2 regions of the Janthinobacterium sp. C22 genome follow, and region 1 is predicted to be linked to the other one. Evidence: predicted binding sites of a transcription regulator. Region 1 holds the regulator's gene; the other holds the start of a gene.

Region 1 (3,207 bases):
GCGCACGCCGCTGAAAATGGACGTGATCCGCGACCGCGGTTCGATGGGACGCGAAGTGGAAGACGGCATGATCGAAAACGTCTACCGCCTGCAGATCATGAACACCTCCGAGCAAAGCCAGCATTTCAAAATCAGCGCATCCGGCTTGCCGGGCCTGACCTTGCTGACACGCGAGGAAGTGACGTTGCAGCCGACGGAAACGCTGGGCTGGCCGATCCGCCTGCGCGTGCCGCACGGCGTCGGCGAGAAGGGTTCGAACAAGATTGCAATCGAATTGCACTCGCTGGACGACCCGTCGCTGCACGTGCGCGAAAGCGCGGTCTTCATCGTGCCGCGCTAATGCAGGAAGGCCGGTCCCCGCATGGGGGCCGGCCATTTACACAGGAGAAATAGCATGTCCGACAGTCTGAAACTGCAAGCCCCCGTTGCCCCGTGGTACAAGCACCGCTGGCCATGGCTGCTGATGATCGGTCCCGGCCTGTCCGTGGTCGTCGGCAGCTTCATGGGTTATATCGCGTTTACACAACCCGATGCGCTGGTGGTGGGCGACTATTACAAGCAGGGCAAGGCCATCAACCAGGATTTGAAGCGCGACACGATCGCCAGCGACCTGGCCATGGATACGACCCTGGCGTATGACGTCGCCGCAGCGCGCCTGAGCGGTTCCGTGCACAGCTTCGGCAAGGCGTACCAGAGGCCTTTGCTGCTGCACCTGGCGCATGCGACCCTGCCGGAAAAGGATATCAAGCTGCTGGTGCAGCCCGATGCGGCCGGCAATTTTTCCGTGGCGCTGCCGATGCTCGAACGCAGCCGCTGGCAGGTGCTGGTGGAAAATGACAAGCGCGAGTGGCGCCTGTCCGGTATCTGGACCTGGCCGCTGCAACGCAGCATCGCGCTGCACGCGGATGAAGAGCTATAACGTACAGCGCCGGGAAAAAACCGTAGCGAGCGGCAGTGATTTGTGGCTGAGAAGCGCAGCTGTGCTAGAGCACAGCGAGCATCGCAGGCCGCAAAGCGCGACGCGCAGTAGGTTTTGACGGTGCTGTTATTTGCAGACGTCCGTGCCGGCCGTAATGGCCTTCAATTTCGCCGGCTGCAGGATCTCGATCTCTCGGTTGGAGACGCGCAGCCAGCCTTCCTTCTTGAATTTCGACAATAAACGGCTGACGCTTTCGATGGTCAGGCCCAGGTAGTTGCCGATTTCCTCGCGCGACATGCGCAACTGGAATTTACTGCTCGAATAGCCGCGCGCTTCATAGCGCGACGCCAGGTTGACGATGAAGGCGGCAAAGCGCTGCGTCGCCTGCATATTGCCCAGCAACAGCATCACGCTTTGCTCGCGCGTGATTTCCTGGCTCATCATGCGGTGGAAATGGCGCAGCAGGGTCGGCATGTTGCCCAGCAATTGTTCCAGGCTGGAAAACGGGATTTCACACACTTCGCTGTCTTCCAGGGCCACCGCATTACAGTGGTGGCGGTCGGCGCTGATGGCGTCCATGCCCAGCAGTTCGCCAGCCATCTGGAAACCCGTCACCTGCTCTTCGCCGCCCGGATTGATCTGGTAGGTCTTGAAGTGGCCCAGGCGGATCGCGTACAGGTTCTGGAACGAGTCGCCGATGCGGAACAGCGAGGCGCCGCGCACGATCTTGCGGCGGCGGCCGATGATCTGGTCCAGCCTGTCCATGTCGCCCACATCGAGGCCCATCGGCAGGCACAATTGATGCATGCTGCAGGTCGAGCATCGCGCACGCAACGCTTCCACGGTCACTGTGGGCAAGGTTGGAGTGAGTAGCGCTTCAGTCATGTCGGTACCTTTTAGAAAATGCAACAACAAGTTTACTGCATACAGGGTTGCCGTGTGCCAATTTCACCGCAATTTCACCGAATAAACGACGTCCCGCCTTTAATTATATGGCAACATCGTCAAAAGCCCATGCGGAGAGGGCAATTTGCGTGGCGGCGCTTGCCAAGCTGGGGTATTGATAGGAAAATTCCTGACAGCATTATTTGCCGCCTGTGCCGCCCGGTACTGAAAAGGAAATCATGAAGCCTCTCGGCATCAAAGCAAAAGTCGCGCTGGCCACCAGCCTGACCTCGATCGCCATGATCGCGCTGGTCACCATGATCCAGGTGCAGCACATGCGCGACGATTTCACCCGGGTACTGCTGAGCCAGCAGTCGTCCCTGATCAGCCGCACCGCCGCCGAGCTCGACGACAAGCTGGGGATGCTGCTGCAGATCGTCACCCTGACGGCCCGGCAGCAGCCGCCGGAACTGATCGCCCAGCCCGCCCAGTTGCGCGAATACTATTCGCGCCGCTCGATGCTGGTGCTGTTCGACGACGTGCTGGTGCTCGACGCGCACGGCGCCGTCGTGGCCGACATGCCGGAAGTGGCGGGGCGCGCCGGCATCAACGTCGCCGAGCGCGAGTATTTCCAGACCGTGCTGCGCACGCGCCAGCCCATGATCACCGAGCCGATGCTGGGCAAATCGAGCGGCATGCCCATCGTGCAGATGGTGGCGCCCGTGCTGGCCGCCGACGGCCAGGTGGCCGGCGTGGTGATCGGCGTGCTGCGCCTGTACAAGGACAACCTGCTGGGGCGTTTGCGCTCGGAAAAGATCGGCAAGAGCGGCTATTACTTCATCCTCACGCGCGGCGCCGTGCCGCGCTACGTGCTGCACCCCGATACCAGCCGTTTGCTGCAGCCGCGCCTGCCGAACGCCAACCTGACGACCACTCAGCTGCTGAAGGACGATGGCGAAGGCAGCATGGTCAGCACCAACAGCCGCGGCATCACGGCCGTCAACAGCTTCAAGCGCCTGAAATCGGTGAACTGGCTGCTGGCCGCCTCGCTGCCCCTCGACGACGCCTTCGAACCGTTCGACGGCGTGCTGTACCGGCTGGTGCTGTGGAGCATCCTCGCCTCGCTGCTGGCCGCAGCCGTGCTGGGCTGGGTCACCGTACGCCTGCTGTCGCCCCTGGTGCGCCTGCGCGACACCCTGCAGGCGCTGCGCACCAGCGGCAGCCGTTTCACCCCGTTCCCGTGCAGCAGCGCGACGAGATCGGCGAGCTGACGGAAGCCTTCAACGGCCTGATGAGCGAACGCGACCGGCTGCAGCAGGAACTCGAATCGCGCGCGGCGGAGCTGGAACAGGAGCGCGACCGGGCCGAGGCGGCCAACCGCGCGAAGAGCGATTTCGTGGCCA
Region 2 (3,207 bases), 700 kb from region 1:
CAAGGGGGCGCGGCTTTTTTACATCGGTGGCACGGGCAGGGCCGTGGCGGCCGGCTGGCGGCGCAGGTAATAGTGGCGGTACAGCAAGATTTCGCCCCACACCAGCAGCAGCGTTAGCAGGGCGAACAGGCCCAGCGTGATCTTGAGCGAATTGAAATACGCGCCGGCCTGGCGTTTGATGGCGTCGATGAAAATCATCGGCACGGATTTATCGAGTTTGCTGAAGTCGGCATGGCGCGCCACATCGGTGGTCAGGCGCACGGCCAGGTCGGTGCCCAGCGCGGCCAGCTCGCCCGTCGCCTGGCCACGGAAATTGGCACCCTTGAGCGCCTCGCCGAGCAGGCCGACCCTGGCGATCAGCTGTTCCTGCAGCACCTGCGTCAGCAGCACGCTGCCGCGGCGCAGGATGAATTCATTGATCCAGCGCGCCTTGCTGCGTTCCCAGTAGCTGCTGGACGTGGGCTGGTAATACAGGCCTTGCACGAAGGGTTCGAGCAGGCTGCGCACGCTGATGGGCTGGCCCGGGGCGATCAGCCTGGCCTGCTGCTCCAGGTAGACGCGCAGCGCCGGCATCTGCGCTTCGACCACCGGCTGCAGGTCGCGCTCGAGGGCCTGGTTGACCACGCGGTGCACGCTGTGCACGGCGCCAAGCCCGCCGCCGAGGAGCGGCAGCGCGAGCAGGATCAACACATAGCTGAGCTTGGCGGCCACATGCCAGGCGGGCGGACGGCGCACCAGCAGGCATTTTCTGGCCAGCTGATGGCAGATGCCGAGCGCCAGCACAAAGCCGATCACGCCATACAGCAGCATCCACGGCAGGACCGTCCACAGCAGGTCGCTGCCGAACGGCGCCAGGGCGCTGCCCCAATTGATCAGTTGTTGCTTCATCTACATTGCCTTGATATGGAAAATCAGGCAAGTATAGCCATTGTGCAACAAAACGTGGCGCGCGGGACCTCAGTGCGCCATCAACACGGGCAAGCTCATCTGGCGCAGCACGGTTTCCGTCACGCCGCCCAGCAGGATTTCGCGGAAGCGCGCGTGGCCGTAGCCGCCCATCACCAGCAGGTCCGCATGCACTTCGGCCGTCATGGCCAGCAGCGCCGCGCCGACGTCGCCCGTGGTGACGGCGGGGCGCACCTCGACGGGCACGCCATGGCGGCTCAGGTAGGCGGCGATGTCTGCGCCCGGATGGCGGGCCGGCTGTGCGTGGCCGGCGGGCGGGTGCAGCAGGGCCAGCACCACCAGGCGCGCCGCGCGCAGCAGGGGCAGGGCGTGGCCGATGGCGCGCGTCGCTTCCATGCTGCCATCCCAGGCCACCACGACGGTATTGTCCAGTTGCGCGAATTGGCCGCTGCGCGGCACGATCAGCACGGGGCGGGCCGCGTTCAGCATGACGTAGGGCACCAGGTCGCCCATGGCGCCCGGCAGCGCTTCGCTGTCGTCGTGCTGGCTGAGCACCGTCAAGTCGCTGTAGCGGGCGCTGACGGCCATGCCGCCATCTTCGTCGTCTTCGATCAGGCGCCGCTCGAGCGAGACGGCGCCGGCCTGGCGCGCCAGTGTTTCAAACTGGGCCAGCGCCTGTTCCGCCTGGCCGTGCAGGGCATTGATCTGCGCCGCCACGGCGCCGCCGCGCATGCCGCGGTTGTTTTCCAGGGTAAAGCGCGACACACCCGTCATGGCGGCACCGATCAGGTGCGCCTGGTGCGCGTGTGCCAGCCGCGCCGCGATGGCGATGCGTTGCGGCGCATGGCGCGACAGGTCGGCGTGGACGAGGATGGATTTGTAGGCCATGGTGTCATTCGCTAGTCAGGATGGCAACAAGGCTAGAACGGCAACACGGGCAAGTCCAGCATTGGCGTGCCGGCGGGCGGTTTTCTTATGCGGGGCTTGACCTAGGTCAAAAAAACACGGGCGAGGACCTTTCGCAAGGCGATAGCCAGGAGATTGCGAGCTGTTTGATGTGCATCAAAATGCCTGGCCCCCTGCAGGCGATAATGGCATCGAACTCCTTGCCTTTCCAGTGGTCTGCATCGGCGCCGGCGCCATCTGTCCGGCACTTCCTTGTGTGACGCAACAACGCTGGCCGTGGCGGGAGTTCACTTCTCGGACTTTCATGCTCTCTCGTATTCTTTTTAGCCAGCACGCGCAGTGCGGCGCCTTGCCTGGAGTCATGCTACATTCATGTCCTGTTTTTTTCTGAAAGGATGAGGATGCCTTTAGGTAACAACTTCTTGCGGCACAATCAGCAAGCCTGGGATGCCCAGGCTGCACGGAACAGTCCCTGGTCGCAACCCGTCGACAGCGCCACCATCGCCGCGGCCCGTGCCGGGCAGTGGCAAATCCATCTGACGCCCGGTCCCTTGCCGGCCGGCTGGCTGGGCGAGGTGCGCAGCAAGCGCATCCTGTGCCTGGCCGGCGCCGGCGGGCAACAGGCGCCCGTGCTGGCTGCCGCCGGCGCGCACGTCACCGTCTTCGACCTGTCTGAACAGCAACTGGCGCAAGACCGCATGGTGGCCGAACGCGACGGCTTGCAACTGGCCACCGTCCAGGGCGACATGCGCGACCTGGCCCGCTTTGCCGACGCCAGCTTCGATGTCATCATCCACCCCGTGTCGAACCAGTACGTGCCCGATATCGCCCCCGTGTGGCGCGAATGCGCGCGCGTGCTGGCCGATGGCGGCGTGCTGCTGAGCAGTTTCTTCAATCCGGCCGTATTCATCGGCGACCGCGATCCGCAATGGGCACAGCAGGGTTTGATACGCCCCCGTTTCGTGCTGCCGTATTCGGATGTGGAGGATATGGATGCCGATGCGCTGGCGGCGCGCATGGAAAAGGGCGAGGCGCTGGTCTTCGGCCACGGCCTGGACAGCCAGATCGGCGGCCAGCTGGCGGCGGGTTTCGTGCTGGCCGGTTACCACGAGGAAATGCATCCCCACCCGCGCTTTGAAATTGAAAAATACTTGCCCAGCTTTATCGCCACGCGCGCCGTCAGGCTGGCGCGCGCGGTATAGCGATCATTAGTTGTACGGCTGCAAGTCCAGCCAGACGGCGTACGACAGGCGCTTGCCGTTCCACAGGCCGCCGCCGCGGATGACGGCGTCGCACGAGGTCAGCTGGCCCGCCAGGTCCATGCGGCCCAGGTTGCGGCGCAGGCGCAGGGCGTCGTTGTGCGACAGGTAGCCCACCAGCTGGCCGTCGATGAAG

Evidence for each region. Region 1 encodes FNR, which switches genes on or off when oxygen is low (the NO sensors DNR and NnrR bind a similar motif). Its sites were predicted from a motif close to TTGATNNNNATCAA; they were not measured.
Region 2: a site for FNR is predicted at 1,959-1,972, ahead of ACRHIG_RS06445 (universal stress protein). Genes of this name have one in related genera too.

What each region holds. Positions count from the first base shown of each region.
Region 1 is NZ_CP193659.1:704,644-707,850, reverse strand. Features, by position in the region: gene ccoG (cytochrome c oxidase accessory protein CcoG) at 1-340, shown strand, start outside; gene ACRHIG_RS03185 (FixH family protein) at 395-919, shown strand; gene fnr (fumarate/nitrate reduction transcriptional regulator Fnr) at 1,046-1,804, opposite strand; gene ACRHIG_RS03175 (cache domain-containing protein) at 2,044-3,075, shown strand; gene ACRHIG_RS03170 (hybrid sensor histidine kinase/response regulator) at 3,045-3,207, shown strand, end outside.
Region 2 is NZ_CP193659.1:1,405,527-1,408,733, forward strand. Features, by position in the region: gene ACRHIG_RS06440 (hypothetical protein) at 19-888, opposite strand; gene ACRHIG_RS06445 (universal stress protein) at 958-1,794, opposite strand; gene ACRHIG_RS06450 (class I SAM-dependent methyltransferase) at 2,214-3,014, shown strand; gene ACRHIG_RS06455 (hypothetical protein) at 3,021-3,207, opposite strand, start outside.